One region of the Asticcacaulis sp. DW145 genome, then DNA from elsewhere that is predicted to be linked to it. Evidence: riboswitches for the same ligand, from Rfam matches in the RefSeq annotation. Region 1 holds a riboswitch; the other holds the start of a gene.
What was found. Region 1 has a riboswitch for cobalamin ahead of AACH73_RS02295 (DUF1852 domain-containing protein). Riboswitches for the same ligand answer to the same signal wherever they lie in the genome.
Positions count from the first base shown of each region.

Region 2: linked by a shared signal. The riboswitch ahead of AACH73_RS07665 (TonB-dependent receptor) and the one ahead of AACH73_RS02295 (DUF1852 domain-containing protein) in region 1 are both predicted to bind cobalamin.

Region 1 covers NZ_AP029024.1:497,959-513,827, forward strand. Annotated here, with positions in the region: gene AACH73_RS02280 (response regulator) at 1-260, shown strand, start outside; gene AACH73_RS02285 (hypothetical protein) at 257-1,438, shown strand; gene AACH73_RS02290 (hypothetical protein) at 1,549-2,739, shown strand; cobalamin riboswitch at 2,855-3,048, shown strand; gene AACH73_RS02295 (DUF1852 domain-containing protein) at 3,151-4,182, shown strand; gene AACH73_RS02300 (methionine synthase) at 4,195-5,223, shown strand; gene AACH73_RS02305 (SLC13 family permease) at 5,220-6,965, opposite strand; gene AACH73_RS02310 (molybdenum cofactor guanylyltransferase) at 7,039-7,581, opposite strand; gene AACH73_RS02315 (glycoside hydrolase 43 family protein) at 7,610-9,766, opposite strand; gene AACH73_RS02320 (endo-1,4-beta-xylanase) at 9,964-11,073, shown strand; gene AACH73_RS02325 (glycoside hydrolase family 43 protein) at 11,083-12,732, shown strand; gene AACH73_RS02330 (MFS transporter) at 12,736-14,001, shown strand; gene AACH73_RS02335 (glycoside hydrolase family 43 protein) at 13,998-15,620, shown strand; gene AACH73_RS02340 (prolyl oligopeptidase family serine peptidase) at 15,601-15,869, opposite strand, start outside.
Region 2 covers NZ_AP029024.1:1,655,147-1,671,015, forward strand. Annotated here, with positions in the region: gene metC (cystathionine beta-lyase) at 1-352, opposite strand, end outside; gene AACH73_RS07645 (sulfate ABC transporter substrate-binding protein) at 595-1,623, shown strand; gene cysT (sulfate ABC transporter permease subunit CysT) at 1,637-2,530, shown strand; gene cysW (sulfate ABC transporter permease subunit CysW) at 2,533-3,378, shown strand; gene cysA (sulfate ABC transporter ATP-binding protein) at 3,390-4,424, shown strand; cobalamin riboswitch at 4,601-4,791, shown strand; gene AACH73_RS07665 (TonB-dependent receptor) at 4,912-6,741, shown strand; gene AACH73_RS07670 (aminopeptidase P family protein) at 6,814-8,646, shown strand; gene AACH73_RS07675 (hypothetical protein) at 8,739-8,993, shown strand; gene ligA (NAD-dependent DNA ligase LigA) at 9,037-11,130, opposite strand; gene recN (DNA repair protein RecN) at 11,279-12,988, opposite strand; gene AACH73_RS07690 (outer membrane protein assembly factor BamD) at 13,040-13,948, opposite strand; gene lpxC (UDP-3-O-acyl-N-acetylglucosamine deacetylase) at 14,043-14,936, opposite strand; gene ftsZ (cell division protein FtsZ) at 15,169-15,869, opposite strand, start outside.

The DNA of each region.
Region 1 (15,869 bases):
ATCTGATTGAACGCACGACCGAGGCCGAAACGCAGGCGGTAAAATATCGCCATAAACTTCTGGCCGAAGCTACACGTTCTTTAAAGGAATATGTGGCATTTTTCGGAAATGAGACCGAACCGGACGTGCTCGACGTGCATCTGGGTTCCATTCGTCGGCTCAATGACTTGCGCAATGAAGAGATGCCGGAGGCTGTGGCCATCATCCGTCAGCTTGAGGCGCTGGTTAGGAATCGCAAGAGGAAGAGACTATCGGCATGACGGCTGTGGCGACCTACCAACAGACCCGGGGGGCGTTTCAGGCGCGTTCGGACAAGGGCAAGCCCGCTACGCGCGATGTACGCAATCTGGCCAATCTGGGGGATACGGCTTCCACCAGCCGCGTTCTCAATCTGGCGGCCATCGGTCTCGTCATGTCCAATGAAAAAGACTATATCGCAAGGCCCTTTTTCCGAGACAAGCAGCTTAACCGCGCCATCTTGATCAAGCACACCCTGCGGGCCAATGAGCGCGATCTGTTCAGCCGAACGCGCCGTACGGCCACCAAGGTCATTATGCCCTTCGACGCCACCGACCTGCGCCTGGGCGGACGCTCGGTGATGGTCAATCAGGTGGGGTTTGAAGCCTTCTGCCGTACGCAGTTCGGCATTGGCGACGTCAATTCCCATATCGACGTACAGATTTTGCGCCTGCTCGACGCCCTGCCGTCGCTCGATCCGTTTCTTGTGCGTGAGCACCTGTCGCGCCACGGCTTCAAGCCCGGCACCTGCTATCTCAATATTTCCGCCAATGACATCCAGCGGATGATCGGCTTTGCCAATGCCGAGATCGAGCAACTGGTGCGCACGGCCTTTGGCCATGCCATGATCGGGGGGGCCAGTATCAAGCTGGCGGGCAAGATCTTGTCGAACGAATTGGATCAGGAACTGTCACCTTTGCGTATGACCCTGCGCATGTCCGAAGAAGAGTTTTCCGAGGGTATTTTTTCGTGGCGCGGCTTTCTCTATTTCAAATGGCGACACGAAGAACTGCAAAACGAGATGCGCCGCGTCATTCAGGGGTTGGGGTCCTATCAGCCGGTTGGGGCCGTCGACGATCAGGTGCGCGATTATCTGCGCGAGGTGCGTCCGCGTCTGGGGCGGCGTATCGCCAAGGCGGTTAATGAGGTGGCCCGCACCATCGGCATCTATGACCGCGCCTATCACGCCCTGACCCAGGGGCAGAACCCCGGTCCCTTCCGGCAATTCCTGCTTCAAGGTCCGAAACTGTTTTTCGAGCTGGGCGAAACCATCGGCATATTGGGGCACATCGCGTCCTTCTGGAGCTATCGCATGACGTCGAGCTTCGCCACCCACCGCCTGACGGCGCTGGAATATGCCGACGTGCTGATGGACTTTGACGACAGCCTGATGATTCTGGGGCCTGACGACGAGGATTAACCCTCTTCATTCACGCCCTGTTGGAACCTGTCTTCTAGGGTCTGGGATACGCCTCGTCCCCAGTTGCCCCCAGGATAGTCATGGTTTCAACGGCCCGCCGAAATTACAAGATGACCCGTGGCCCCGATCAGCCGAGCCGCGTCATCCGCGAATACCGTAATCTGGCCAATCTGGGGCAAACCGCGGCCTCGACGCGGGTGCTCAACCTGTCGCGGGTGTACCGCCTGCATCACAAGGATGAGGACTATGGGGAAAACCCCTTCTTTCAGTCCTCGCTGCTCAACCGCTGCATCATTCTCAAACATACCCTGCGGCTGAATGAGCGGCACTTCTATCACGGCACCCGCCGTACTGTGACCAAGATCATCCTGCCCTACGACCATTTCGATCTGCGTCTGGGGGCATCGAGCATCTTCATCAACCAGATCGGCTTCGAGCAACTGGCAAAGGAATATCTGTCCATCGGCGATTACGACAAGAATCCGGACATCAAGATTCTGCGTCGTCTGGATCAGTTGCCGTCGCTTGACCCGTTTCTGATCCGCGAAACCCTGGCGCGCCATGGCCATCGTCCGGCGGGCATCTATCTGCGTCTGTCGCCGGCCGATCTGTCGCGCATGATGCAATTCACCTCGGGCGAAATCGAGCGGCTGGTCAATACGGCGCTGGGCGATCACTATGCCGGGGCCTCAATGAAGCTCGGCAACAAGATACTATCCGATCAACTCGACCGCGAACTGTGGCCGCTGAAGGATACCTTCCGGATGTCCGACTCGGAATTTGCCGAGGGGATCTTCGCCTGGCGTGGTTTTCTCTACTATAAATGGCGTTATCTGGACCTTCAGGACAAGCTACGCGAAGTCCTCTCCGGCATCGGCAGCTATCAGCCGTTCGGCGTCAGCGACGACCGCGTCAAGGACTATATCACCCATGCTCGCATCCGGCTGGCGCGCGGCATGGCACGGGCGCTGAACCACGCCTATGATGTGCTGAACGTCTATGACACGGCCTATTCCGATCTGGTCAGCCATAACAAGCCGGGACCCTTTAAACGTTTTCTGCTCAATGGGTCGGGTCTGTTTACCGAGCTGGGGGAAATCATCGGCACGCTCGATCATATTTCGTCCTTCTGGAGCTTCCGCATGAGCCGCGCCCTTTACACGGGGAAGCCGATGAAGCCCGTGGAGTACGCCGATGTGCTGATGGATTTTGAAAGCGGGCTAAACTACCTGTTCGAAGACGGGCCCAGCTTCAACACGACCACGTCGGGCTACCTGCGGGCCAGCGCCCCGGCGGGTTAAAAAGAGATACAGGGAAGAGAAGGCGAAGGGGTGACCCCCGCCTTTTTTCTTTGGATAAAATATAATCATATAAAGATATGTTTATATGATTATTGACTCTTGCGGCGGGGGCGCGTAGGTTTGGATCGTCAGCGGTTCCGCCTGTCCTGTGGCACGCGGCTAAAAGGGAAGCCGGTCCAAAGCCGGCGCTGCCCCCGCAACTGTAGGCGGTGAGCGTCGATCCGGAAGACCATTGGGGTGCGCCCTGAGAAGGTGGGTCCACGCGTTGATCCGCAAGCCAGGAGACCTGCCACTGACCTTATATGTCATCCCGGGCGGAGGGCCACGGGCATGTGTCTTCTGATCCTGCGGCCCGTCGCGGGACCGCGGACCCGTGCCCATAGCGCTCCCCCGACAGCCAAGGGGCCCCCCGTGTCACACACCCGACCGCCTGTCGCCACCCGCCATCCGTCGCCTGTCACGCCACAGACGGAGTTCGACTTCGCCATCAAAAGTCTGCGTTTTGATGAAGACTATACCCCCGCCGAAACGACGCGGCTGACGACCAATTTTGCCAATCTGGCCCGAGGGGCCAACCGCCGCGAAAACCTGCGCAATGCCCTGAGAATGATCGACGCTCGCTTCAACGCGATGGCGCACTGGGACAATCCGCAGGGGGATCGCTATGCGGTCGAACTCGACATCATCTCTGTTGAGCTGACGCTGGGGGGACAGGGAAAGCGGGAGGCCTTTCCCTTACTGGAAATCCTGAGAACCCATATCTTGGACCGCACAACCGGCACCCGCACAGAGGGCATTGTGGGCAATAACCTGTCCTCTTACGTGCGCGATTACGACTTTAGCGTTTTACTGCTGGCGCACAACCAGGATCAGCCGACCTTCAGCACGCCGGCGGACTATGGCGTCCTGCACGGTAAGCTCTTTAAGAGCTTCCTCAATTCACCGGCCTATAAGGCGCATTTTCACAAACCACCTGTCATCTGTCTGAGCGTGTCCCATACCCGCACCTATCGACGGACGGACAATCATCACCCGGTGCTGGGTGTTGAATACCGGCAGGATGACTATTCCCTGACCGATCAGTATTTCGCCAGAATGGGGTTGCGGGTCCGCTATTTCCTGCCGCCGAACAGCGTGGCCCCGCTGGCCTTCTATTTCACTGGTGACCTGCTTTCGGACTACAGCCCTCTGGAGCTGATCAGCACCATCAGCACGATGGACACCTTTCAGAAGATATATCGGCCCGAAATCTACAATGCCAATTCCGTGGCCGGCGCCGTCTATCGACCTAGTCTGAAGCACCGGGACTACTCCCTGACTCAGGTCGTCTATGACCGCGAAGAACGCAGCCGTCTGGCGGTCGAACAGGGACGCTTTGCCGAGGCCCATTTCATCACCCCCTACCGCACCCTGCTTGAGCAGTGGTCCGCCCGCTACGCCTGAGAGGTAATTCCGATGACGCTCCTTCTTCCCCCTTCTACCGCCGGCAGCCTGCCGAAACCGTCGTGGCTGGCGCAGCCGCAGACCCTGTGGTCGCCGTGGAAACTGCAAGGCGACGCCCTGATAGAGGGCAAGCGCGATGCCCTACGCCTGGCGCTGGACGATCAGCTTCAGGCCGGTATCGAGATCGTCAGCGATGGCGAGCAGACCCGCCAACATTTCGTCACCACCTTTATCGAGCACCTCGACGGGGTCGATTTTGAAAAACGCGAAACGGTCCGGATTCGCGACCGCTATGACGCCAGTGTGCCGACAGTGGTGGGAGCGGTCTCTCGCCCACACCCGGTCTTTGTCGAAGACGCCCGGTTCCTGCGCCAGCAGACGAAGCAACCGATCAAGTGGGCGCTGCCGGGGCCGATGACCATGGTCGATACCCTGTTTGATACCCACTATAAGAGCCGCGAAAAACTGGCATGGGCGTTCGCTGAGATACTCAATCAGGAGGCCAGAGAGCTGGAGGCCGCCGGCGTTGATATCATCCAGTTCGATGAACCCGCCTTCAATGTCTTCTTTGATGAGGTCAATGACTGGGGCGTGGCGGTGCTCGAAAAGGCCGCCGAGGGCTTAAGGTGCGAGACGGCGGTGCACATCTGCTACGGCTATGGCATCAAAGCCAATACCGAGTGGAAAAAGACGCTGGGCTCGCAGTGGCGGCAGTATGAAGAGGCCTTCCCAAAACTGCAAACCTCCAGCCTCGATATCATCTCGCTGGAATGTCACAATTCGCGTGTGCCAATGGACCTGATCGAGTTGATTCGCGGCAAGAAGGTGATGGTCGGAGCGATTGACGTAGCGAGCTCTGTTATTGAGACGCCTGAAGAGGTGGCCGGGACGCTGCGCAAGGCCCTGCAATTTGTCGATGCCGACAAGCTCTATCCCTGTACCAATTGCGGCATGGCCCCTTTGTCGCGGGAGGTCGCTATGGCCAAGCTGCGGGCGCTGGGCGCCGGGGCGGCTATCGTGCGCAGGGAGCTTTTGGGTTAACCGAAGCGCACGTTCAGCACGACGGCGGTGGTGGCCACGACCAGCACCGCCAGCAGCGCGCCCGCCCGTGCATAGTCGGTGAAGCGATAGCCGCCCGGTGCCATGACAAGCAGGTTGTTCTGATGGCCGATGGGCGTCAGGAAGTCCGAGGAGGTGCCGACCAGCACCGCCAGCAGCAGAGCGTCGGGCGGCACGTCGAGGATCTGCGCCAGTTGAATGGCCAGCGGACCCATGATCAGGGCCGTAGCCACATTATTGAGCAGGATGGTCAGAAACAGGGTGAGGCCGCAGACCGCCGCGATGCAGACGATCAGCGGCGAGCCCTGAAGCCCGCCCGCCAGTGCATCGGCGACCATTTTCGCCGCGCCTGAGCTTTCAAAGCTCTGTCCCACCGGGATCATGGCCGCCAAAAGGACGATGACGCTCCAGTCGATGGACTTATAGATTTCCGGGGCAGGGATCAGGCGCAGGGCCGCCATCGCCGCGGCCGCCGCCAGAAAGGTCAGGGCGGGGGACACGTCGAACAGCACGGTCACGACGATGGCCAGCACGAAGATGCCGACCGTCTGGATCGCCGCGCGGATATTGACGGGTGCGGTGTCGGCGCGGTCGATTTCCAGCAGGCGTTGCTGCGTACCGAAGCGTGCAATATCGGCGGCCTGCCCACGGATAAACAACTGATCGCCGCCTTGCAGAATAATCCCCCCCAGCGGCTGTTTCAGGCGGGCGGCGCGTGGGCCGCCGGCCGTGACATTCAGCGCACCGCCGCTGCGGTGGGTTATCGCATCGTAACGTTCGCCGATGATAGGGGAGCCGTGCGCCACGACCATGTGCGCCGTCACCTCATGCTCGGCCGGCAGGGGCGCGGCGGTTTTGACCTCCAGACTGTCGGCCACGTCGCCCGGCATGTAGCGCGACAAAAGGAGTATCTTGTCGCCGCGCTTGAGACGCCCTTCCTGCGGCCAGTCCAGGATCTTGTCGCGGCGGATAAGGCGCAGGAGGCGCGTGCGGCTGGTGTGCAACTGCTTCGATAGGGCGTGGCGGCTAAGTTCGACGGCGTGGGTGAGGGTCAGTTCAAACACCTTCCACGGGGCGGCGTGGCCCTCCATCGTGCCGCGGCGCGGCGGCAGCAGCCGCCACCCGATGACGGCCAGATAGACGATGCCGACCACGGCCACGGCGATGCCGACTGGTGCCATGGCAAAGAAGCCGAATCCCTGCCCCAGCCGCTCTTCGCGCACCGACGACAGGATCATATTGGCCGGGGTACCGATCAGGGTGATCATGCCGCCCATAATGGTGGCAAAGGCAAGCGGCATCAGGATGGTGCCGACCGCCTTCTTGTTTTGACGCGCGATTTCGGCCCCCAGCGGCATGACGATGACCAGCGCCGCGATATTGTTCATGAAGGCCGACAATAGCGCACCTACGGCCATCAGCATGGCCATTTGCAGGCTGTAGGTCGCCTTACCGAACATGATGTAGCGCGCCAGCCTGGCCGCCACGCCGCTGAGTTCCAGCGTGCGACCTACGATCAGGACGGCGGCCACCGCCACCACGGCGGGGTCGCCGAAGCCGCTTAAGGCGTCATCGGGCTTGACGACCCCGGTGATCAGTCCGGTCAACAAGGCCAGCACGGCGATCAGGTCGTGGCGCACCCGTTCGGTGACGAACAGCACGAGGGCCCCGGCTAGAATCAGCGCGCTGATGAGGGCGGGGGAAACAAGGGGGCTTAAGTCCATCCAGCGGAGGTCCGGTCGAAGGCAGGCCCTTCTACTGCCGGTAACACCCGTAAAGGCGCGATAGGGATTATGCTCAGCCGTCGGGTTTGAGCGACGCGAGGTCCTGGGGCGTGTTGAGGTTGCGCAACTTCAGTCCCGCCGGGGTCGGAATTTCGACGCAGCCCACCTGATGCAGAAGGGCGCGTATCGACGGCGCGCCTCGCGCAGAAAGGCAGGCCTCGGCTATCGCGAGGATAGCGGGCGTCAGTCTGAGGGCGAAGGGCAGAGGCTCACCTTCGAAACAGGCCCCGATGCCGGGCTGTGCCGCCAGTCGGCGCAGGGCGTCGGGTGACAGTTGCGGCATATCGACGGGCACACACAGGACCTGATTGGAATACAGGCGGGCCTGTCGCAGGGCGGCCACCACCCCGCCCGCCGGACCGCTGCCGGGTGTCGGGTCGGCCAGTCCGCCGGGCAGGTCGGGCCGCCCGCTGTAGAGGATGCGGTCTGCCCCCGCTGCCGTGAGGGTGTGGGCGGCGATCTCCAGCCACGTCCGGCCGTCGAAGATCAGGCCCGCCTTGTCCACGCCCATGCGCCGCGATTTCCCCCCGCAAAGAACAATACCGGCAAGGGACATGTGGCCTGATCTCCAAAAGGATTTCGTGTTACTTTACCTCTTCCCACACCAGCACCGTGCCGTCCTTGCGGTCGGGATCGGCACCGGGCCAGTCGGCGGCGTAGGGCTCACCGGTACGCACGTCAAGGCCGAGATAGCGGTGCGTGCGCAGCGACATCAGCATGAACTGTTTGCGCAGCATGTCCTGCCACTGGAACAGGCTGTCTGGCGTTTCCGTTTTCATCAGCCGCACGTCCGACGACAGGCCAAGCCCGACAACGGTCAGGAAGCCGCTGCCATCCATGGCCTCCAGCGCCACGCGCCCCTGCCCGCGATCGTGGACGCGGAAGCGGACGCCGGGTCCGGCGGCCTCTTTCGAGCCGTTGGCCGCAAAATGCAGCATACCGTGCGGATTGGCCCACATCGGCTGATCATTGGCGAAGTTGCGGATGGTCACGACCTTGCCCGCCGGAATGTTCTGCGAGCGGTCGGCCAGAGGCTCATCGACGCGGAAATCGTCGAAATCCGCCTGCCCGCCCGTCATCCCCTTTTCGTTGAAGGCGAACAGGGCGTAGCGCACACCCTGAAAGGTGCGCAACTGATAGGCGGTGCGCACGTCGCCGCCGATCGGGGTGAAGGTCTTGCCGTCGGTGGAATAGCTGAACTGCGACAGCTCCGTGTCGTAATTGCCGCTGACGCGCAACTGCACGCGCGGTCCCGGCAGGGGCGCCTCAATGGTTTTGTTGGTCAACTGATCATAGAAGCGCAGGCGATAGGCCTGACCGTCACGCACTACACCCAGCCAGTAGTAGGGGATGTTGAGCAGGCTCAGACCGGCCAAATCGCCGTCCTTCAGCCCTTTGGCATCCAGCGTCGTCGTTGCCGTCGATTCCGGCCCGATCACGCGCTGGGTCAAGCTGTTGCGGGCCAGCAGGAAGTGGGGGGCGGGTAGGCTGTGCAGACGCAGATAGCCGCGCCGCTCTGACAACGACCATTTGCGGTCGTCCGGCACGTGGTTCCACTGCCAGATCGCTTGCGGCTTCGGGCCAGAGAAGTCGTCATTTCGCTGATAGGTCGGCGTCGGGGCGACTGTGGCCCCTGTGGCGGGTTTCAGCCAGGTGCGCGGGCTGCGCCCCAGATTGCCGGGCAGGCCGAAATAGGGCCAGCCGTCCTGCCAGGTGACGGGCGACAGGAAGGTGGTGCGCCCCATCGACTTCACATCCATCATTGAAAAGCCCCACCAGTCGCCATTGGGCAGTTCGACCAGCCCGCCCTGATGCAGGGGATCGGCGCCGAAGGCATTGCCGCTCGGCGGGGGCGGCGAAACGCTGATTTTGTCGCCGGGGGCAGGCAGGTTGCGCCCGACGCCCTGGGTGCGCCAGCCGAACTGTGTGCCCATGGTCTCCCGTGCGCTGATCGTCACCGTTTCATAGGGGCCGAACGGGCTGTCTGAGCGCGCCGCCTGCATACGTCCGACCGGCGCATAGTTGGCACTGATGATGTAGTATTTGCCTTTGATCTTGTAGAAATGGTGGCCTTCGCCCATGGCATTGCCCGCCGGGATGATGACCCGTTCGCTGCCTTCGACCACGCCGCTCAGATCGGGTTTCAACTCGACCAGTCGCACTTCGTCATAGCTGTAGACGGCGTAGATCTTGCCATCGTCGTCGAACAGCACCGACAGGTCGTGAATCTTGCTGTCGAGCGACTTATGCATCCACGGCCCGGCGGGATTGGTCGCCGTGAACACCTGTATCCCGTAACCGTTGATATTGGAGAAGATGTAGAAGGTGCCGTTGTGATAGCGCAGGGCGGGAGCCCAGATGCCGGCACCGTAGGCGTCCCTGCCGCCTTCGAGGCGGTATTCCGGCCCCATCTGCAGACGGTCCAGTGCGTAGCCGAGCAGCCGCCAGTTCACCAGATCCTTCGAATGAAGCACCGGCAGGGCCGGCATGGTGTGCATGGTGGTGCCGGTCATATAGTAGTCGTCGCCGACGCGGATAATATCAGGATCGGAAAATTCGTCGTTAAACAACGGGTTGGTAAAAGTGCCATTGCCGTTGTCCGGCGTCCATGTGGTGGCCGCCGTCGTCTTTGGCAGGGTCTGGGCGGGTGGGGTTTGTGCCAGGGCGGGCAGGGCGAGAAGGGCGAGGCCGGCCATCAGCGCGGTAGGCACCCGGCGGGCAGACAAGGGGCGGGCGGGCATGAGCGTTTCCTGTTATCTGTGTTTTGGCGCACTATAATAGTCTGAGTTATCCGGTCAATCGCGCTTTGCTGGACAAGGATCGCGGGGGTTTTGGGTGCGGCGTCAGCGAAATGTGAAGCGTCATGCCGATTGACAGGCGCGACGGAACCGTGATTTGTTAGCGTTAACATAAAAACAAGCTTCGTGCAGGGACACAAATGCCTAATCCACTTCCGACACGCCGCCACGTGCTGGCGGGTCTGAGCGCTGCCGCCCTTCCGGCGATAGTCTCCCCTACCGCCTTTGCCGCCACCGGCCCGTCGCTGCGGGCTCTGGCCGCCGAAAAGGGAATCCTGTTCGGTTCGGCCCTGAGCGCCCGCATCAGTGAGGCCCCGTATCTCGATATCCTCAAGGCGGAGTGCGGCCTGATCGTGCCGGAGAACGAGCTGAAGGTCTATGTCATCTCGTCTCAGCCGGACCGCTTCAACTTCGCACCGGGCGACGCCATCGCCAGCTTTGCGCGCGACAACGGTATGAAGATGCGGGGCCACACCCTTTTGTGGAACAAGGTCGAGTTCATGCCGAAGTGGCTGCTCGATATCGACTTTGGGTCAAACCCGGCGCGCGAGGCCGAACGCTATCTGCGCGACTATATCAAGCGGGTGTGCACCCACTATGGTGATCAAATCATCTCGTGGGATGTGGTCAACGAAACCATCGACCCCAAGACCGGCGAAATCCGCGACACGCCCTTCACCAAGGCGCTGGGTTTTGACTGTATCCGCATCGCCTTTGAGGCGGCGCGCGAATATGCCCCGAAGGCGCAACTGGTCTATAACGACTATATGTCTTGGGAGCGTGGCAACGAGACGCACCGCAAGGGTGTGCTCAAGCTGCTGGAAACCCTGCGGGCGAAGAATGTCCCGGTCGATGGCTTCGGCATCCAGAGCCATATCGGCAATGATGGCCACATCAAGGAGGCGCAGTACGAACAGTGGCGCGCCTTTATCGACGCCGCGGTGGGCATGAATTACAAGCTACTGATCACCGAATTCGACGTCAATGACAAGGACCTGCCGACCGACACGGTGGCGCGTGACGCCGGGGTGGCCGCAGCGGCGAAGGACTATCTTGACCTGATGTTCTCTTACAAGCAACTGGATCAGTTCCTGTGCTGGGGCATGAGCGATAACCATAGCTGGCTTCAGGGCTGGACGCCGCGCACCGACAAGACGCCGCAGCGCCCGACCCCCTATGACGCCCAGTACCGCCCCAAGCCCCTGCGCGACGCCATTGCCGCTGCGCTTAAGGCCGCCCCGAAAAGATAGGAGACCGACATGCGATATCTGCCTGCCCTCTCCGCCGCCCTGTCTGTGGGCCTGTCCTTACCGGCTCTGGCAGAGCCGGCGCGCTTTGAGAGATTCACCTATGAGGGCCGCTCTCAGGAGCAGGCGAAGGCGGGGCCGGGGGAATATCTCAACCCCATCCTGTCGGGCTATTATCCCGACCCGTCGGTGACGCGCGTCGGAGACGACTACTACCTCGTCAATTCGTCCTTCACGCACTTTCCGGGTCTGCCCATCTTCCATTCCAAAGACCTGATCCACTGGACGCAGATCGCCAATGCCATCAGCCGCCCGGAACAACTCGATTTCGACGGGCTGAAGGTGTCGCGCGGGGTCTTCGCGCCGGATATTTCCTATCACGACGGCCTGTTCTACATCGTCAACACCTGCGTGGATTGCAAAGGCAATTTCGTTATCACGGCCAAAGACCCGGCGGGTCCGTGGTCGGACCCGGTGTGGTTCGATTTCGAAGGCATCGACCCCTCGATCTTCTGGGATGAGGACGGTAAGGCCTATATCGTCAACAACGGCGCGCCGAACGAGACGCCGCGCTATGACGGCCACCGCGCCATCTGGGTGCAGGAATTCGACTATAAGGCGCTGAAACTGGTCGGTGAGCGCACGCAGATCGTAAATGGCGGCGTCGATATTTCCAAAAAGCCCATCTGGGTCGAAGGGCCGCATATTCTGCGCAAGGACGGTTTCTACTACCTGACGGCGGCCGAAGGCGGTACGGGCGATCAGCATTCGCAGGTGGTACTGCGCGCCAAAAGCGTGCGCGGACCGTTTGTCCCCTACGACAAAAACCCGATCCTCAGCCAGCGCACGCTGGACCCGGCGCGCAAAAACCCCGTGACCTCCGCCGGTCATGCCAAGCTGGTGCAGACCCAGACGGGCGAATGGTGGGCGACCTTCCTCGCCACGCGGCCCTATGGTCCGGACCTGTACAATATCGGGCGCGAAACCTTCCTCTTGCCCGTGACGTGGAAGGACGGCTGGCCGGTCATTCTGGAAGACGGCAAGGCCATTCCCTTTACGGGGAAAAAGCCCAACCTGCCGACGCAGCCCGCCCCGGCTCAGCCGGTCAATGGCGATTTCGGCTTTAGCGAAGAGTTTGACGGCAAGAGCCTGCCCCTGTCCTGGATCGGGGTGCGCACGCCGCGCACGCCCGTCTATCGACTGGACAAGGGGGCATTGGTGCTCAATTCTGGGGCGGCGCTCGGCGACCTGAAAGGGACGCCGGCCTTCATCGCCCACCGTCAGCAGCACCACGTGGCCACCGTCTCCACCACCCTCCGCTATAGCCCGGAAAAAGACGGCGACCGTGCCGGACTGGCGGCGCTGCAAAACGATGACGCCTGGCTGTTCTTCGGCCTGACGCGCATAGACGGCAAGCCGCAGATCGCTCTTTATGCCCGCGAAAACACCGCTGCAGACAAGCTGATCGCTGCGGCTCCGCTGACGGCGCGCGATGTCACCCTCACTCTGCGCTTTGACGGCGGGCGTCTGGCGGCGGACTATACGGCGGATGGTCAGACCCGCACCCTTAGCCGCGACGTCGATATCACCTTCCTGTCTACGCGCAAGGCGGGTGGCTTTGTCGGCACCCTGATCGGCCCTTATGCCTATGAGGCGAAGTAGGTGATGCTCAAACGGGTCGGGCATCTGCGCTGGTGGATCATCGCTTTGGTGATGCTGGGCACCATTATCAATTACCTGACGCGCAGCACGCTGAGCGTCGCCGCCCCTACCCTGACGCAGGAACTGAGCCTGACGCCGCAGCAATACAGTTACATCACCAGTGCCTTTCAACTGGGCATCATGATGCAGCCGGTTGCGGGCTACATACTCGACCTGATCCGCTTGCGCATCGGCTTTGCCCTGTTTGCCACGGCGTGGGGGATTATCACCATCGCCCACAGCCTCGCCGGTACTTGGCAGGGACTGGCCATGCTGCGCGGGCTTTTAGGCTTTGCCGAAGGGGTGGCGCACCCGGGCGGCCTGAAGGTCGTCGCCGAATGGTTCCCGGCGAAGGAACGCGGTCTGGCGGGCGGTATCTATAACATAGGGGCGTCGTTCGGCTCGATGCTGGCCCCGCCTCTAGTGGTGTGGGCCATCCTCTATTATGACTGGCGCGCCGCCTTTGTGATTACCGGCGTCATCGCTCTGGTCTGGGTCGTCCTGTGGCTCCTCTTCTATCAGTCGCCGGACAGGCATAAGGCCATTTCGGACGGCGAGCGCACCTATATCCGCGACGGTCAGGAGCGCCATCTGGAGGCCACGGCGGCGCGCCCGTCACCACTGAAAATTCTGGGGCAGCGCAACTTCTGGGGCATTGCCCTGCCGCGCTTTCTGGCCGACCCGACCTGGGGGACGCTGACCTTCTGGATGCCGCTCTATCTTTCGACGGCGCGCGGCTTTGATCTGAAAGAGATTGCCCTGTTTGCCTGGTTGCCGTTTGTCTTTGCCGATATCGGCTGCCTGTTCGGCCCGGCGGTGGTGCTGTGGCTGCAAAAGCGCGGCATCAGCCTGATCGACGCGCGCCGATGGGTGTTCACGTTGGGCGCGGTGCTTATGACCGGCATCATGTTTGTCGGCTGGGTCAAAAGTCCCTTCGTCGCCATCGGCTTGCTGTGTCTGGGGGCTTTCGCGCACCAGACCCTGTCGGTGACGGTGATCACCCTGTCCTCGGACCTGTTCCGCAAGAACGAGGTGGGCACGGTGACCGGCATGGCCGGGACCTTCGCCAATCTTGGGGTCTTGCTGTTCTCCCTGGCCATCGGCGCGCTGGTCAGCACGATCGGCTATGAGCCCTTCTTTGTGATACTGGGTCTGCTCGACCTGATCGCCGCGGTGGTGCTGTGGACGCTGGTCCGCGCCCCGAAAAGTACGCCGGAGCCTGCAACGTGATCCGTAATCCCATCCTGCCGGGCTTCAATCCGGACCCGTCCATCGTGCGCGTGGGCGACGACTACTACATCGCCACCTCGACCTTTGAATGGTATCCGGGCGTGCAGATCCACCATTCGCGTGACCTGATTCACTGGCGGCTGATCACCCGGCCTTTGCGCCGCCCGGCGCAGCTCGACATGCGTGGCGCGCCCGATAGTTGCGGTGTCTGGGCCCCGTGTCTGACCTACGATAACGGCCTGTTCTACCTCATCTATACCGATGTGAAGCGCTATGGCCGCACCACAGTCGGCGGGGCAAGCGGTGCGTCCTTGCGCGACTTCCACAACTATCTGGTCACCTGTCCCACGATCGACGGCGAATGGTCCGACCCCATCTATCTCAACAGCAGCGGCTTCGATCCGTCGCTGTTCCACGACGATGATGGGCGCAAATATCTGATCAATATGCTGTGGGATCATCGGCCGGGCCACGTGCGGTTCGCCGGTATCGTCCTGCAGGAATACGACCCCGCTGCGCAGCGCCTGATCGGTGAGCGTCAGGTGATTTTCGAGAGCACGTCGCTCGGCATGGCCGAAGGGCCGCACCTTTATAAGCGCGACGGCTGGTACTATCTGATCACGGCGGAGGGCGGTACGGGCTGGAACCACGCGGTGACTATGGCCCGGTCGCGGACCCTCGCCGGGCCCTATGAGTTGCACCCCGAAACGCATATTCTCTCCAGCCGCCTGCGCCCGGACAGCCCGCTTCAGCGCGCCGGTCATGGTGATCTGGTCGAAGCGCGCGACGGCACGCCGCTGCTGGTCTATCTGTGCGGGCGGCCCCTGCCCAATCGCGGGCGTTGTGTGCTGGGGCGCGAAACGGCCATCCAGCCGATGCGCTGGGACGAAGCCGGCTGGCTGCGCACGCTGGACGGGCAGGGCCTGCCCCTGCTGATCGCCGAAAGCCCGGAGCCGGTCGGTGAGGTCTTTGAGCCTACCCCTGTCGATTTCAATGGCCCGGATCTGCCCATAGACTTCCAGTGGCTGCGCTCACCCTATCCCGAAAAGCTGTTCAGCCTCAGTGACCGCCCGGGCCATCTGCGGCTCTATGGACGCGAAACCCTGGGTAGCCTGTTTGAGCAGGCGCTGGTGGCGCGCCGTCAGCAAGCCTTCTGCTATACGGTGGAAACCGTGCTCGACTATCAGCCGCGCCATTATCAGCAGGCGGCGGGGCTGGTCTGCTACTATAATGGCAGCAAGTATCACTATCTGCACGTCACCCAAGATGAACAAGTCGGGCGGCACGTGCGGGTCATGTCGGCCCTGCCGGAGTCCACCACGAGTGACGCTTTCAGCGCCCTCTATCCCGTCGCCGATGGTCCGATCCATCTGCGCGCCGAGGTCGATTATGAGCGCCTGCGCTTTGCCTTTCGGCTGGCGGCGGACGCTGACTGGACGTGGATCGAGGGGCATTTCGACGCCAGCATCCTGTCGGACGAGGCCACGGTGCCGGGGGCGCCTAACTTTACCGGCGCCTTTGTCGGCATGGCCTGTCAGGATACGTCGGGCGAAGGCTTGCCCGCCGATTTTGCGACTTTCGATTATCGCGAGCGCGACTTTATCGCAGAGATTGGCTGAAAAAGCGCACCACCTCGGCATTAAAGGCGTCGTGGAAGGCCGCGCGATCAAAGCCCGCCCGGCTTTTGCAGATGTGCGGGGCCAGATTGACGTCCACGCACGGGGCAAGGAAATCGAAGTGCCCGGCATTGGGGACTGCGTGAAATTCCGGCGGTTGCGGCAGGGCCTGACGCACCGCGTCGGCATAGTCGGGCGCGGGCAGAATCTCATCGGCATCGGCGCGCCACAATTGCACGGGCAGGCGCAGGT
Region 2 (15,869 bases), 1.2 Mb from region 1:
CAAAGCGCGCCAGTTGCGTATCGAGGAAGCGCCGCACCGGGCGATAGGCCGAATTGACCGCCAGCACATGATCGCCGGCCTTCAGCACCGCGAAGATGGGCAGGGTCTGCGCCGCCAGTCCGCTGGGCAGGATAAAGGCCTCCTCCGCCCCCTCCAGTTCGGCCAGCAGGCGACACAGTTCGCGCTGCGTCGAAAGGCCTTCGGTGCCATAGGTCGGCTTGATATCGTCACGATACAGCACCTCGGCGCTTTCCATCAGCACGGTCGATCCGCGCTCGACGCCCGTATTGACGGCGCGGCGGCTGCGGGGCTTATCCAGAACCGGGGAGATGACGCGGGTGGTTTCACGCATGGGAAGGGCCTTTCGTATACGATGACTGCTCTGCCGCTGAACGGCGTCAGGCGCAAGTGAAGATTGACCGGATCGCAGATTAGAACGACTAATCCGACCTGGCAAAAATCGTCGCCTGACCAATTGTCATGGATTTGGCATATGCTGCGTCATGGGGTAGGCTGTGGCGTTATCAGAAGACGCGCGTAAAATTCCTACCAAATTGCATTCGTAACCGGCCTTTTCCGTACAGGAGACCGACCATGACCCGATCTGTTGCTCTTTCCCGCCGCTGGCTGCTCAAAGGCGCGGCAGCGGCTGGCCTTACGGGTTCGGCCCTGTCTCTGGCGGCTTGCGGTCAGAGCGGTGAGGTCACGGCCAAGACCCTGCTCAACGTCTCCTACGACCCGACTCGCGAGCTTTATGTCGCCTACAACAAGCTGTTCGCCACCAAGGTGAAGACGCCGGTAACGGTCAATCAGAGCCACGGCGGCTCCGGCAAGCAGACGACCGCGGTCATCGAGGGGCTCGATGCCGACATCGTGTCTCTGGCGCTGGCCCACGATATCGACGCCATTGCCGAAAAAGGCCTGATCAGCGCCGACTGGGCCAAGCGCCTGCCGCACAATTCGACCCCCTACTATTCGACCATCGTGTTTCTGGTGCGCAAAGGTAACCCCAAGGGCATCAAGGATTGGGGCGATCTGATCAAGCCCGGCATCGGCGTCATTACCCCCAACCCCAAGACCTCGGGCGGAGCGCGCTGGAACTATCTGGCCGCCTATGGCTGGGCCAAAACCAACGGTCAGGACCCCGCCGTGTATATCGAAGCGCTTTATCGCAATGTGCCGGTGCTCGACACCGGGGCGCGCGGCTCGACCACCACCTTCGTGCAGCGCGGTCAGGGCGATGTCCTGCTGGCTTGGGAAAACGAAGCCCTGCTGGCGCTGAAGGACAGCGGCGCCAGGGATTTCGAGATCGTCTATCCGTCCCTGTCGATCCGCGCCGGGCCGCCGGTCGCCGTGGTGGACAAGAATGTCGATAAGAAGGGCACGCGCGCACTGGCCGAAGCCTATGTGAAGGGCCTGTTCGACGACGACGCACAAAAGCTGGTTGCCGAAAACTTCTACCGCCCGGTCAGCGAAACCGTCGCCGCGCAGTTCACGCAGACGTTCCCGCAACTGCGCCTGTTGTCAGTGGACAGCGACTTCGGCGGCTGGAAAAAAGCCCATGCCGATTTCTTTGCGGCGGGCGCGGCCTTCGATGCGCTGCAAGTCAAGCTGAACAAGTAAGCCCAAGGCCTTTATGACCGTCAACGCCACCCCCACGCCGGGCGCTGTTCCGCTGGCCACCGAAGGCTACAAGCCGCCCAAGGCGACGCACAAGGCGCGCGTCCTGCCGGGCTTTGGCCTGTCGCTGGGCATCACCCTGACCTATCTGTCGCTGATCGTGGTCCTGCCGCTGGCCGCCCTTCTGGCGCGTCCGTGGGAGCACGGGCTGGACGGTGTGTGGCAAACCATCAGCGATCCGCGCGTGCTGGCCAGCTTGCGCCTGACCTTCACCACCTCGCTTCTGGCGGCACTGGTCAATCTGTTTGCCGGGCTGATCGTGGCCTGGGTACTGACGCGCTATGACTTTCCGGGCAAGGGACTGGTCGATGCGCTGGTCGATCTGCCGTTTGCCCTGCCCACCGCCGTGGCCGGCGTGTCGCTCTGTTCGATGTACGCCGCCAATGGCTGGGTCGGCAGCCTGTTCGCGCCCTTAGGCATCAAGATCGCCTATACGCCGCTGGGCATTTTCGTGGCGCTGGTCTTTGTTGGCCTGCCCTTCATCGTGCGCTCGGTGCAGCCTGTTCTGGCCGAGTTCGATGCCGAGGTCGAAGAGGCCGCCGCCACTCTGGGGGCCACGCCGCTGCAAACCACCCTGCGCGTCATCCTGCCGTCGCTGGCCCCCGCCCTTCTGACCGGCTTCTCGCTGGCCTTTGCGCGCGCGGTCGGGGAATACGGTTCGGTCATCTTCATCGCCGGTAACATGCCCTTCGTGTCGGAAATCACGCCCCTGCTGATCGTTATCAAGCTGGAAGAGTTCGACTATGCCGGGGCGGCCGCCATTGCGGTGGCCATGCTGAGCCTGGCCTTCCTCAGCCTGCTGCTGGTCAATGCCTTGCAACTGCTGCTCTCGCGCCGGGGACGCGCCTGAGCATGAGAGCCCGCGCCCCCGAAAAACCCAAGACCCCCGCCGCCTTCCTGCTGATGGCGCTGGCCGCCGTGTGGATGGCGCTGGTTATCGTCCTGCCGCTGGTCAATGTGCTGGCCGAAGCCTTCAAACAGGGCGTTCAGCCCTATCTGTCGGCGATCGTCCAACCGGACGCCCTCAGCGCCATTCGCCTGACCCTGACGGTCGCCGCCATCGCCGTGCCGCTCAATGCCGTTTTCGGTATAGCGGCCGCCTGGTGTGTGACGCGCTTTGACTTTGCGGGTAAGGGACTGTTGCTGTCGGTGCTCGACCTGCCCTTCACCATCTCGCCGGTCATTTCGGGCATGGTGTGGGTGCTGTTGTTCGGCGCGCACGGCTGGTTCGCCAGCGTGCTTGAGGCCAGCAATATCAAAATCATCTACGCCCTGCCCGGCCTCGTCATCGCCACCATTCTGGTCACCCTGCCCTTCGTGGCGCGCGAGCTGATCCCGCTGATGCAGGACCAGGGGACGGACGAAGAAATCGCCGCTGTGACGCTGGGCGCTTCGGGCTGGGATGTCTTCTTTCGCGTGACCCTGCCCAATATCAAATGGGCCCTGACCTATGGTGTGCTTCTGTGTACAGCGCGGGCCATGGGCGAATTCGGCGCCGTGTCGGTGGTGTCGGGCCATATCCGCGGTCTGACCAACACCCTGCCCCTGCACATCGAAGTGCTCTACAACGAATATGACAGTGTGGGGGCCTTCGGGGCCGCGACGCTGCTGGCCGGTCTGGCGCTTGTGACGCTGGTCCTGAAAACCCTGCTGGAATGGCGCTTCGGTGACGAACTGGCCGCCAACCGCCGCCACTGATTGAGCTTTATATGTCCTTAGTCGTCAAAAACATCACCAAACGCTTCAGCGACTTCGCCGCGCTCAACGACGTGTCGTTCGAAGCCCAGCCGGGCGAATTTCTGGCCCTGCTTGGCCCATCGGGTTCGGGCAAGACGACGCTTTTGCGCCTGCTGGCCGGGCTCGACCGCCCGGATACGGGCCGTATCGACTTCGACGGCCTCGACTATCTGACGCTCTCGGCCCGCGACCGCCGCGTCGGCATGGTGTTTCAGTCCTATGCCCTGTTCCGCCACATGACCGTAGCGCAGAATATCGCCTTCGGCCTCAATGTGCGCCCCTCAAAAGACCGCCCGTCAAAGGCCGAAATTCAGGCCACGGTGCTGCGCCTGCTAAAGCTGATTCAGCTCGAAGACCTCGGCAAGCGCTACCCCAGCCAGCTTTCGGGCGGTCAGCGGCAGCGGGTGGCACTGGCACGCGCACTGGCCATCAATCCGCGCATCCTGCTGCTCGATGAGCCGTTCGGCGCGCTCGATGCGCTGGTACGCAAGGATCTGCGCCGCTGGCTGCGCCGCATCCATGATGAAACCGGCGTCACCACCCTCTTCGTCACCCACGATCAGGAAGAGGCGCTCGATCTCGCCGATCGCGTGGTGGTGCTGAAAGACGGCCAGATCGAACAGATCGGCAAGCCCCTGGAGCTTTATCGCCATCCGCAATCGGCCTTTGTCTTCGATTTTCTCGGCACCTCCAATCAGGTGCCGGCCAGCCTGTCGGACGGGGTGGCCGATTTCGGCGGCTTCAGCGCCCCGGTCGTCAGCCCCAAGGCGCTCAGCGGCGCGCAGACCGTGCGTTTCCGCCCCTTCGATACCCACCTGCTCCGCGAAGGACCGGGCTTTGAAGCGAAGGTGCTGTCCCTCCTGCCCGCCGGGGCCAATCTGCGTCTGGAACTGCAAAGCCCGACGGGGCAGGTGTTTGAAACCCAGCACGCCCACGACTCAGAGGCGTCTGACCTGCGCCTGAATGACACGGTCTATCTGCGCCCGTCCAAGGTTTATGCGTTTTAGCGCTATAGCCCGCTCTCTGCCCGAACGTATCCGTCAATGGTCCTGTTCAATGGAGCGGTAATCGCGCTCAGGCGGGGGCCGCACGGTGCCATCGCAAGCGGCCCTTACGCCACAGTCTTCGCTTATCCACCTCCCCTCCGCGTCTCAGGCTTGACCTTCCCCACCTGCTCCCCTACGCCCGCTCCTGTGCAGACGGTGCCGCAGAGATGCGGCTTAAAAGGGAAGCAGGTGCAAGGCCTGCGCTGTCCCCGCAACTGTAAGCGTCGAGTGTTCCGCCACACGCCACTGGTCATTTCCAGGACCGGGAAGGCGGCGAGACGCGCCTGAGACGTGAGCCAGGAGACCTGCCCCTGCTGTCGTCCTTCGCGTGGTCGGGGTGTGCCACAAGAGCGGATAAGCCTTTCATTAAAGGCCTTCCTCAGAGACGATTCGTGGTGCGCGCTGGCTCGTCCGGGGCGCTCGTCCTGTTGTGTATAGGCATAAGACCTTGAAAACTCTTCTTTGCGGCGTCGCATTTGCCGCCCTCTTCACCTCGCCTGCGCTGGCCGATGACGCCCCGCAGGAGGTGATCGTCACCCTCACCCGCGAACCGGTTGCCCTGTCGAAGGTGGGCCAGAGCGTCACCACATTCGATTCGGCAGCCATAGAGCGCAGCCAGTCGGTCTATCTGAAAGACCTGATCGCCCGCACACCGTCGGTCTCTATCGCCCAGACCGGCGGTCCCGGTCAGGCCGGGACGGCGCGCTTTCGCGGGGCCGAAAGCGACCGCAGCCTGTTTATCGTCGATGGCGTGAAGCTGGGCGACCCGTCGATGATCGGCGGCGGGCTGAACCTCGGCCTGCTGGCGCTGAATGATGTCGAGCGCGTCGAAATCCTGCGCGGGCCCCTTTCGACCCTGTGGGGCTCTCAGGCCATCGGCGGTGTGGTGGCGGTGACGACCCGCACCCCCAAGCGCCCGCTTGAGGCGCAGATGTCGGTAGAAGGCCTTGATGAATACATCGTGGGCAAGGCGGGTATGGGCGGAAAGACCGGTCAATTGAGCTGGCGTCTGGCGGCGGCCTATATCGACGACGACGGCGTGTCATCGCTGCGCGGCGGGGCGGAAAAGGACGGCTTTACGCAAAAACACCTCAACGCCTATGTCCACTACGCCCTGAGCGACACATCCGGCCTGCGCGCCCGTCTGGCCCGGACCGAAAGCGACTACGATTTCGATGGCTATAATGCAGCGTTCCAGCTGGCCGACACCCGCGACACCGGCTTTCAGGACGAAAATCTGACCAGCCTCGGCTATTACAATCAGGCCTTCGGCGGGGCTCTTAAACAGACCTTCACCCTCAGCTACAGCACGACGAAGCGCTCGACCTCCGACCTTGCCAATGCCACCGCCTATCCGTTCGAAGGGCGTCAGACCAGCTTCGACTACACCGGCGCTCTGACCCTGTCGGAGGCGTCCAAGCTGGTCTTCGGCGCATCGAGCGAACGCACGCAGGCCATTGCCTCAGGCCTCAACAAGCGCGTCACCCTCAACGGCCTGTTCGCCCAATGGCGGCAGGACGTGACGCAGGCCCTGACGATCAATGCCAGTGTGCGTTATGACGATCACTCCGTGTTCGGCGGCCATACTGTCGCTCAGGTCGCCGTCGCCTATGCCCTGTCGCCCTCCCTCGTCCTGAGCAGCAGCCTGGGGCAAGGTTTCAAGGCCCCCAGCCTCTATCAGTTCTATGACGGCTGGTCCGGTAATCTGGCGCTCAAACCGGAAGACGCCACCAATTTCGATCTCAGCGTCGATTATTACGGTCCGAACGACAGCCGCCTCGGCGTCTCGCTGTTCGGGCGCAAGACCGACAACCAGATCGACTATGACATGTCGTCCTTCCGCTATGGCAATATCGCTCGCACCCAGGCCTATGGCATCGAACTGGAGGGCGAGGCGAGGCTGACACCGAACGTGCGCTTGTCGGGCAATTACAGCCACATCATCGCCCGCGACGACGCCCGGACCAGCGCCACCTTCCGCAACGATCTGGGGCGCGCGCCGCGTCATCTGGCCAATGCCAGCGTGGAGTGGCAGGCAACAGAGGCGCTCGAACTGGGGGCCTCTGTCCGCTATGCGGGCAGGTCGTTCGAGAACATCTACAATACCCGGCGACTGGACGCCTACACCCTGCTCGACCTGCGCGCTAGCTATGCGCTGAACGACACGGTGGCGCTGTTCGGGCGCATCGAAAACGCCACGGACGAAAACTATGAGACCGCCGCCAACTACGGCTCGGTCGGTCGCCGCCTGTGGCTGGGCGTGCGCGCCCGGTATTGAGACCGATGATAGGATTTGAAACCAAATCCTGACGGTCTATATAGGGGGCCTCCATCGACCGAGGCCCCCACCATGACCGCCGATACCGCCCACGCCTTTCAGACCTACAGCGTCACCACCCACCCGTCGCAGGGCGTGACCCACGTCGCCGCATTGCGGGCGCAGTTTGCCGGACTCGGTATCGACGGCTTTATCGTCCCGCACGAAGACGAGCACCAGAACGAATATCTGCCCGACGCCAATGAGCGTCTGGCCTGGGTGTCGGGCTTTACGGGCTCCGCCGGCGCGGCCTTTATCCTCAAAGATCAAGCCATCCTGTTTGCCGATGGACGCTACACCCTGCAATCGCGCGAACAGACCGATCCTTCGGTATTCGAGGTCGTCGATTTCACCGCCACCGCCATTGCTGAACAGATCGCCGCTCAGCCGCGCGGCCGCGTCATCGGCTATGATCCGCGCCTGCACAGCCCCGCGGCGCTGAAGGCTCTGCAACTGGCGGCCACAAGCGTCGGCGTCACCCTGAAAGCCGTGGATGAAAACCCCATTGACCTCGCCTGGGGGGCGGCACGCCCGGCCCAGCCGATGACGCCGGTGGTGGCACAACCGCTGCAATTTGCCGGCGTCCCGTCGGGCGACAAGCGTACCAAACTGGCTGAAAGCCTGCGTCAGAAGGGCGTGGCCGCGGCCCTGATCACCGCACCATCGTCTATTGCGTGGCTGTTCAATGTGCGCGGCGGCGACGTCATCCGTTCGCCCCTGCCGCTGGCGCAGGCCCTGCTCAAGGCCGACGGCACCGCAGAACTGTTCCTCGAATCGGCTAAGGTCACGGACGGTTTGGGCGAATGGCTGGGCAATGAGGTGGTACTGAAAACCCCGTCTGACATCCCTGCGGCGCTAACGGCGCTGTCCGGTCAGGGCGTGCTGGTCGATCCCAACTGGTCCTCGGCCTGGTGGGTGCAGGCCATCGAAGGGGCCGGGGCCACCGCCGTTCCAGGCGACGACCCCTGCCTTGTCCCGCGCGCCTGCAAGAACGCCGCAGAGATCGCCGGGACCACCGAAGCCCATATCCGCGACGGCGCCATCCTCAGCGAATTCCTCTACTGGGTGGCCACCGAGGCGCAGACCGCCCTGCCGTCCGAAATCGAAGTGGCGCAAAAGCTGGAGTCGCTGCGCATCGCCTCAGGCGTAGTGAAGGACCTCAGCTTCGACACCATTTCCGGCTTCGGCCCGCACGGGGCCCTGCCGCATTACCGGGTCACCGAACAGAGCAATATCCGCATCGCGCCCGGCAATCTGCTTCTCGTCGATTCCGGCGGTCAGTACGTCGATGGCACCACGGATGTCACCCGCACCATGGCCATCGGCACGCCGAGCGCCGAACACAAACGCATGTTCACCCTCGTGCTCAAGGGGCACATTGCACTGGCCACCATTCGCTTCCCGGCCGGCACGACCGGCACGCATCTCGACGTGCTGGCGCGGCAGTTCCTGTGGAACGCCGGGTTCGACTACGACCACGGCACCGGCCACGGCGTCGGTGTCTATCTGGGCGTCCACGAAGGCCCGCAGCGCATCGCCAAGGCGCTCAATGCCTATGCCCTGCAACCCGGCATGATCGTTTCCAACGAGCCGGGCTTCTATAAGGCCGGCGACTTCGGCATCCGCATCGAAAACCTGCAATATGTCACCGAAGCGGCCCCCATCGTGGGCGGTGAACGCCCGATGCTGGGCTTCAAGAACCTGACTTGGGCACCCATTGATCGCAGCCTGATCGAGGTGTCGCTGCTCAGCGAGGCCGAGCGCCGCTATATGGACGATTACCACGCCGAGGTGCTGCGCCTGCTGTCGCCGCGCGTAAAACCGGAGGTGGCGGATTGGCTCAAAACCGTCTGCGCGCCCTTATAAAGGCTTTATATCCCCCAAAATCAGAACGACCTGCGCCCTTATCCGGCGTTGGGTAAGGTGTATCCGTAGCTATCAGTCTGCGGAGGGATACCATGCCTGCCAGCACCGTTTTTCAACCCGCCACCGAAACCTTCGGTCAGTTCACCGTCACGCAAAGCCCGGCGCGGGCCCTGTCGCCCGAAGCCGAGGCGCGCAAGGCCGCCCGCAGGCATTTCCTGATCGGCGCAGGCTTTGTGGCGGGTCTGATCGCCCTGTTTGGCGTGGTGTCGGTAGCCGACCGCACCCTGTTCCCCGAACCGCAACTGACGGCGCAGGAACAGGCCTATTTCGCCACGACGGTGGATTGATCTTATGCCCCTCCGCTGATTTTTCAGGGGGAGGGGTAAGGCCTTACGCCGCCCCGATAAAGGCCAGCCATTCGTCTTCGGTCATCACCTGAACCCCCAGCTCAGCCGCTTTTTTGAGCTTTGACCCCGCGCCCGGTCCGGCCACAACAATGTGCGTCTTGGCCGAAACCGAACCCGCCACCTTGGCCCCAAGCCGTTCGGCCTGCGCCTTGGCTTCGTCGCGTGTCATCTTCTCCAGCGTGCCGGTAAACACCACCGTCTTACCCGATACCGCCGAGTCCCCGGCCACGGCTTCGGCGTCCTGTACGCTGAGCTGCGCCACAAAGCGCTGATACATGCCGACATTGTGGTCGTTCGAGAAGAACTCCATCAGCGCGGCTACCAGAGACGGCCCGACCTGATCCATATTGTCGAGCGCCGCCTTCACCTCTTCGTCCCCTGCCGCCAGCGCCGTCATGGCGTCGCGGAAGGCGCTTTCCGAGTGGTAGGCGCGCGCCAGCAGACGCGCGGTGGTTTCCCCCACCCCCTTGACACCCAGAGCGGCGATAAAGCGGTCCAGCGGCAACTGGCGGCGGTCTTCGATAGCCTTGAACAGATTGCGCGCCGAGGTTTCACCCATGCCTTCGCGGTTACGCAGCGGCGTCAGGGACGCCTTGTCCCGCGCCTCCAGTGTGAAGATGTCCGCCGGTTCGCGGATCAACCCTTCTTCGCTGAACTTCTGAAGCTGCTTTTCGCCCAAACCCTCGATATCGAGCACCTTACGGCTGACAACGTATTTCAGATATTCGACGCGCTGATGCGGGCAGGCGTGTTCGCCGGTGCAGCGGCGCGCCACCCCTTCCTCGCCCTTGAGGTTCAGTTCGCGCACCACAGCGGTCTTCAGCGGACAGGGGCAGACCGAGGGGAAGTCATAAGGCTCCGTCCCGTCCGGACGCTCAGACAGCTCGACGCCAACGATCTGCGGGATGACATCGCCCGCGCGCTGCACACGGACCAGATCGCCGATACGGATATCCTTGCGCGCGATCTCATCGGCATTGTGCAGCGTCACATTCGACACCACCACGCCGCCGACATTCACCGGCTCCAGCCGCGCCACGGGGGTCAGGGTGCCGATGCGCCCGACCTGAATGTCGATGGCCTTCAGGTGGGTCAGGGCCTGTTCCGCCGGGAACTTGTGCGCAATGGCCCAGCGCGGCGAGCGCGAGACGAAGCCCAGCCGGCGCTGATAGTCCAGCCGATCGACCTTATAGACCACCCCGTCGATATCGTAACCGAGGCCCGACCGGTCGCGCTGAATCGCCTCATAAACCTCCAGCAAACCATCGCTGTTTTCGGTCGTGGCCGAGCGCGGATTGACCTGAAACCCCCATTCGCGGAACTTGGCCAGCGCCTCGGTTTGAGTGGTGACAAACCCCGGATTGCTGACCTCACCCCAGGTGTAGGCGAAGAAACGCAGGGGCCGCGAGGCGGTAATAGTCGCATCCAGTTGCCGCAGCGCGCCGGACGCCGCATTGCGCGGATTTGCGAAGACCTTGCCACCCTCTTCGACCGCCTTGGCGTTCATGGCGGCGAACTCGGCCAGCGGATAATAGACTTCGCCACGGATTTCGATGCGTTCGGGATGGCCCGTTCCACTCAGCACGTGCGGCACGTCCTTGATGGTACGGACGTTCTCGGTGATGTCCTCACCTGTGCGCCCGTCGCCGCGCGTCGCCGCCCGCAACAGCTTGCCGTTCACATAAAGGAGCGAACAGGATAGGCCGTCGATCTTGGGCTCCGCCGCGAAGGCCAGCGCCTCTTCCGGCGGCAGGCGCAGGAAGCGACGGATGCTCTTTTCAAAATCGGCCACGTCTTCCGGCGCAAAGGCGTTATCGAGCGACAGCATGGGCACGCCGTGCTGAACCGGGGCGAATTTGCTCGAAATCTCGGCCCCCACCTGTTCGGTCGGACTATCGACCGTATGCAGGTCCGGATACTGCGCCTCCAGCGCGCGCAGCTCCTGCTCCAGCGCATCGTATTCGGCATCGCTGAGTTCGGGCGCTTCCTGATTATAGTAGAGATCGCGGTGGTGTTTGATCTCGGCAGAAAGCTGTGCGTGGCGCGCCTGCGCCGTGTCGGGTGCGTGTGTGGTCATGTCTTGTCTTTATCGCTCCCCTGATTTTAGGAGAGGGGGATTTTGGCGCTAAGCGGCAGAAGACGGTGGGGTTAATGCCGCCTGTCTAACCCCCCTCCGGCTTTCAGCCGGCATCTCCCCTGAGATCAGGGGGGAGGCTATGCTGTTTCTACCCCTTCACCAGCGCGATAGCGGCGGCGCGGGCTTCGGGGGTGATTTCGGCACCCGACAACATGCGGGCCAGTTCTTCCAGCGTCTCATCCTTACTCAGTTCGACGACGCGCGAGCGCATCCCCTCACCGGCATCGGCCTTGGAGACCTTCAAATGCTGATCGCCGCGTGCCGCTACTTGGGGTGAATGAGTGACGACGATCACCTGAGAGCGCTGAGCCAGCTTACGCAGACGCAACCCCACGGCGTCGGCCACGGCACCGCCCACGCCCTGATCGACCTCGTCGAAGATCATCACCGGACCGGCCGCGTCTTCGCCACCACGGGTCGATAGAGCCGCCTTGAGCGCCAGGGCAAAGCGCGCCAGTTCGCCGCCCGACGCAATCGCCGCCATGCCGCCCCAGTCGGCGCCCGGATTGGTGCGCACCTCGAACGTAATCACATCGCCACCCGCAGCACCGTACTTTTCAGGCTCCAGCGGGCGGATCGCCACGCGGAAGGCCGCCTTGTCGAGCTTGAGTGGCACCAGTTCGGCCATGACGGCGGCGCTCAGCGCCTCACCGGCCGCCAGACGCTTCTGCCGCAGGGTTTCAACCGCCGCATGGAAGGCCTGCTCCGCTGCGGCAATCGCCGCCGCCAGCTTTTTCAGCTCGGCATCGGCGTCTTCGATACGCCCCAGCGAATGGGCGATCTCGACTCGTTTTTTGGGCAGGTCTTCGACTAGAATATTCAGCTTGCGCGCCATGGCCCGCAGGGCGAACAAACGCTCCTCGACGCGGTCCAGCTTACCCGGCTCCACGTCCAGCGCATCGGCCGCCGCATCCATCAGGGCCAACGCCTCATCGGCGGCAATCAGGGTCCGGTCGAGCGCTTCGGCGGCATCGGAAAGCGCCTTGAGTACCGCATGGCCCTCCCCTGCCCCGGCCTGCTGTGCGCGCGTGCGGGCGTGATCGAGGGCGCGGAAGGCCTTGGACAGGCGCTGCGACAACTGATCGCCGCCGACCGTGGTGCGCGCCTCATTGATATCTTCCAGCGCCCGCTCCGACGCGCCCAGAAGCGCGCGGTCAGACGCCAGTTGCGCCTCCTCATCCGGCAGCGGGTTGAGGCGGTCCAGTTCCTGAAGGCGCAGGGTCAGTTCTTCGATTTCGGCCGTCGCATTGTCGGATTGCCGCTTGAGGTCGCGGTACTGATCCCGCAGGGCCTTCAGCGTGCGGAAGGCCGCCGCCGTAGCCGCCAGCGCCCCCTCGCAGCCGCCATAGGCATCGAGCATGGCTCCGTGCGTGCGCGGATCGAGCAGGCCAACCGTTTCATGCTGGCCATGCACTTCCAGCAGGCCGTCACCCAGCGCCTTGAGCACGCTGACCGAGACCGACTGATCATTGACGAACGCCTTGGAGCGCCCGTCACGGCTGACCACCCGGCGCAGCAGCAGCGGTTCACCGGGCTCTACGGCCAGCCCCTTGTCTTCGAGAAATTCATAAAGCGGGTGCCCGGCGGCCAGATCGAATTCGGCGGTGACCGAAGCCTGCGGCGCGCCCGTGCGGATCAGCCCGGCATCGCCGCGCGCACCGGTGGCCAGACCCAGACTGTCGAGTATGATGGATTTGCCGGCCCCGGTTTCCCCAGTGAGTACCGAAAGGCCCTGCCGGATATCGAGATCCAGCCGATCAACGAGCACAACGTCTTGAATAGACAGGCGTGTGAGCATGGAAACCCTGACGAAAAAGCCGTGAGTCGGCTCACGGCTGTTTCTCTCAGATTACATCGGGTTGATGCGGCTTAGCCAGCTCTTTTTCTCTTTTTGTTCTTTTTTCGCCGGTTTGGTTTTTTCGGCGACGGGCAGCGGCTTGACGTCCATCGGCTGACCGCGTTCCTGCATCAGCTTGTAAGCCGCGCCATACCAGCGGTCGCCCGCATAGTTATAGCCCAGCACCGCCGCATTGCGGTTGGCTTCGTCGGTAATGCCCATCATCAGATTGGCTTCGACGAGGCGATAGAGGGCTTCGGGCGTATGCGAGGTCGTCTGATAGCGGGTGATGACCGTCTTGAAGCGACCAATGGCCGCCAGAGGCTGGTTCTGCGCCAGATAGAAACGGCCGATTTCCATTTCCTTGCCCGCCAGCTGGTCATAGACCATGTCGAGCTTGACCTGAGCGTCACGGGCGTATTCGGTGCCCGGATAGCGCTGCACGATCTCACGCAGATAGTTTTGCGCCGTCTCGGTATAGGCCTGATCCCGACCCACATCGACGATCTGTTCGAAATAGTTGATCGCACGCATATAGTAGGCATAAGGCGTCAGGGGCGAGCCCGGATAGAGCTTGATGAACCGTTCCGCCGCCGCCGTCGATTCGTTGTAATCATTGGCCTGATAGTGGGCGTAGATTTCCATGATGATCGAGCGGCGCGACCATTCCGAATAGGGGTGCTGACGCTCCACCTCTTCGAAATAATCCACGGCTTCGTTCCAGCTCTTTTCGTCCAGGCGCTGCATTCCGGTATTGTAGAGCGCCTCAACCGGGCGCTCCTCATACACCAGACGCGTGCGCTGCTTGGGCTTGCCGGCACAGGCCGTAAGGGCCACAGCCGCCAGCGCCGTCAGGAGCAGAAGCTTTGCCGATGTCTTGCCGAAGGAGGGAGAAGCGGTCGAAGTCGTATAGGCCGGCACGATAAATCCTCATCAGGCCGGTATCAGTCGCCCGGCAGTCTTAGCGCTTGTGGAGGATAGCTCTACAACGGCGCGCCGCAAACGCCAACAGGTTTTAGCCAGCCTGCTGGAGCACGGGGGCGCGGGTCACGATCCGGTAGGCATCCGGCTGCGACAGTAGGGCACGAACCACGGCATTATTAAGGCCGTGACCGGCGCGGATTCCTTCAAACCTGCCAAGAATGGGCATACCCAGAACGTACAGGTCGCCGATGGCGTCCAGCGCCTTGTGACGCACAAATTCGTCGGCAAACCGCAGGCCTTCGACGTTCAGAACGCGATCACCGTCGATGACGATGGCATTGTCCATGGAGCCGCCACGCGCCAGACCGGCCGCGCGCAGGGCCTCAACGCCTTCGACAAAGCCGAAGGTACGCGCCGCTGCCAGTTCGGTGCGGAAGCTGTCTTCGGTGACAACCAGCTCGATTTCCTGATGGCCAATGACGGCGCTGGGGAAGTCGATTTCAAAGCGCATCTCGAAACGGTCAGCCGGATAGAAGGCTGCGCGCTTATCGTCTTCGACGACAACGACCGGCTTGAGGATTTCGATGACCTGCTGCGGCTGAGCCTGACGACGGAACCCGGCCTGATCGAGCAGTTGCACGAAAGGCTGGGCCGAACCGTCCATGATCGGCACTTCCGGGCCATCCAGTTCGATGAGGGCATTATCCACCCCCAGGGCCGACAAGGCCGCCATCAGGTGCTCGATCGTTGAAACCGAGACGCCATCGGCATTGGTGATGACGGTGCCGAGACGGGTCTGGGTGACCAGATCGGCGCGTGCGGGCACGCGGTTATCACGATCGCAGATGTCGGTACGCACGAATACAATGCCTGTACCGGCCGACGCCGGACGCACGGACAGGCGCACACGCTGGCCGGTGTGCAGGCCGACACCCGCGCAAATGGCGGGAACGGCGATCGTATGTTCGTGGTGGTCAGGCGACATGAAACGCATAAACCCAAAAATTGACGTGCGGAAAGGTTTCCGCTCACGTCAGTTTATACGCCGTGCCCCCCCGTCGCCTCAACTAAACATGAATTACGGTTTGTAACGCCATGCTTAACGCCCCTGTCACAACGGGTCCGGGCTAATCTTAAGGCGTTCGCGGCAAAAGAAAAGCCCGGAGACGTCTCCGGGCTTTTCTGCGTTTGATCGCTGTAGCTAGTTACTGTCTTTGTCAGTTCGCGAGGCGGCGAAGAAAGGAGGGGATTTCGAGATCATCCTCCGCTTCCATGCCGGGCAGCACGTCCGACTTGGCGGCGGGCTGAGGCGCCGGTTGCGCCTGAGGGGCCGCCGCATAGGGGGACGGCATCGGTGCCGACGGCTGACGATAGTCCGGGGCCTGGGCAACCGGGGCGTCATTGCGCTTGGGGAACAGGCCGCGCCACAGGCCGCCACGATCATCTTCGCGCGGCGTGGCGACGCTCGGCCGGGCAGGTTCGGGCGCACGCACCGTGCCGTAACCGGCGACCGGGCGCTGCGGCACCTCACGTTGCACCGGTTGAGGCGTCGGCTGAACCGCCGGAATGTCAAAATCGTCTTCGACCGACGGGTCCACAATCTTGGCAATAATGCGCGGTTCAGGCTGAGCCACCGGCGCCGGCTGCGGCGCGGGCTCGGTCACTCGCGGTGCGGCCGCCACAGGTTCCGGACGGACTTCCGGCTGGTAGGCCGGTTGCGGAGCGGCTTCAGCCACGGGTGCGGGCTGAACCGAAGCCGGTTGCGGCGCAAGGGCTGCCGGGGCCTGAGAAAGCGGGGCCTGAACGGCGACCGTCTGAACCGGCTGGGCCTGTCCCGGACGGCCGGGCGTGATGTAGATAGACTGACGCGGCGGGGTCGAAGCCGAAGCCTGCGGCACCGGCGGCTGTTGCTGAGCGG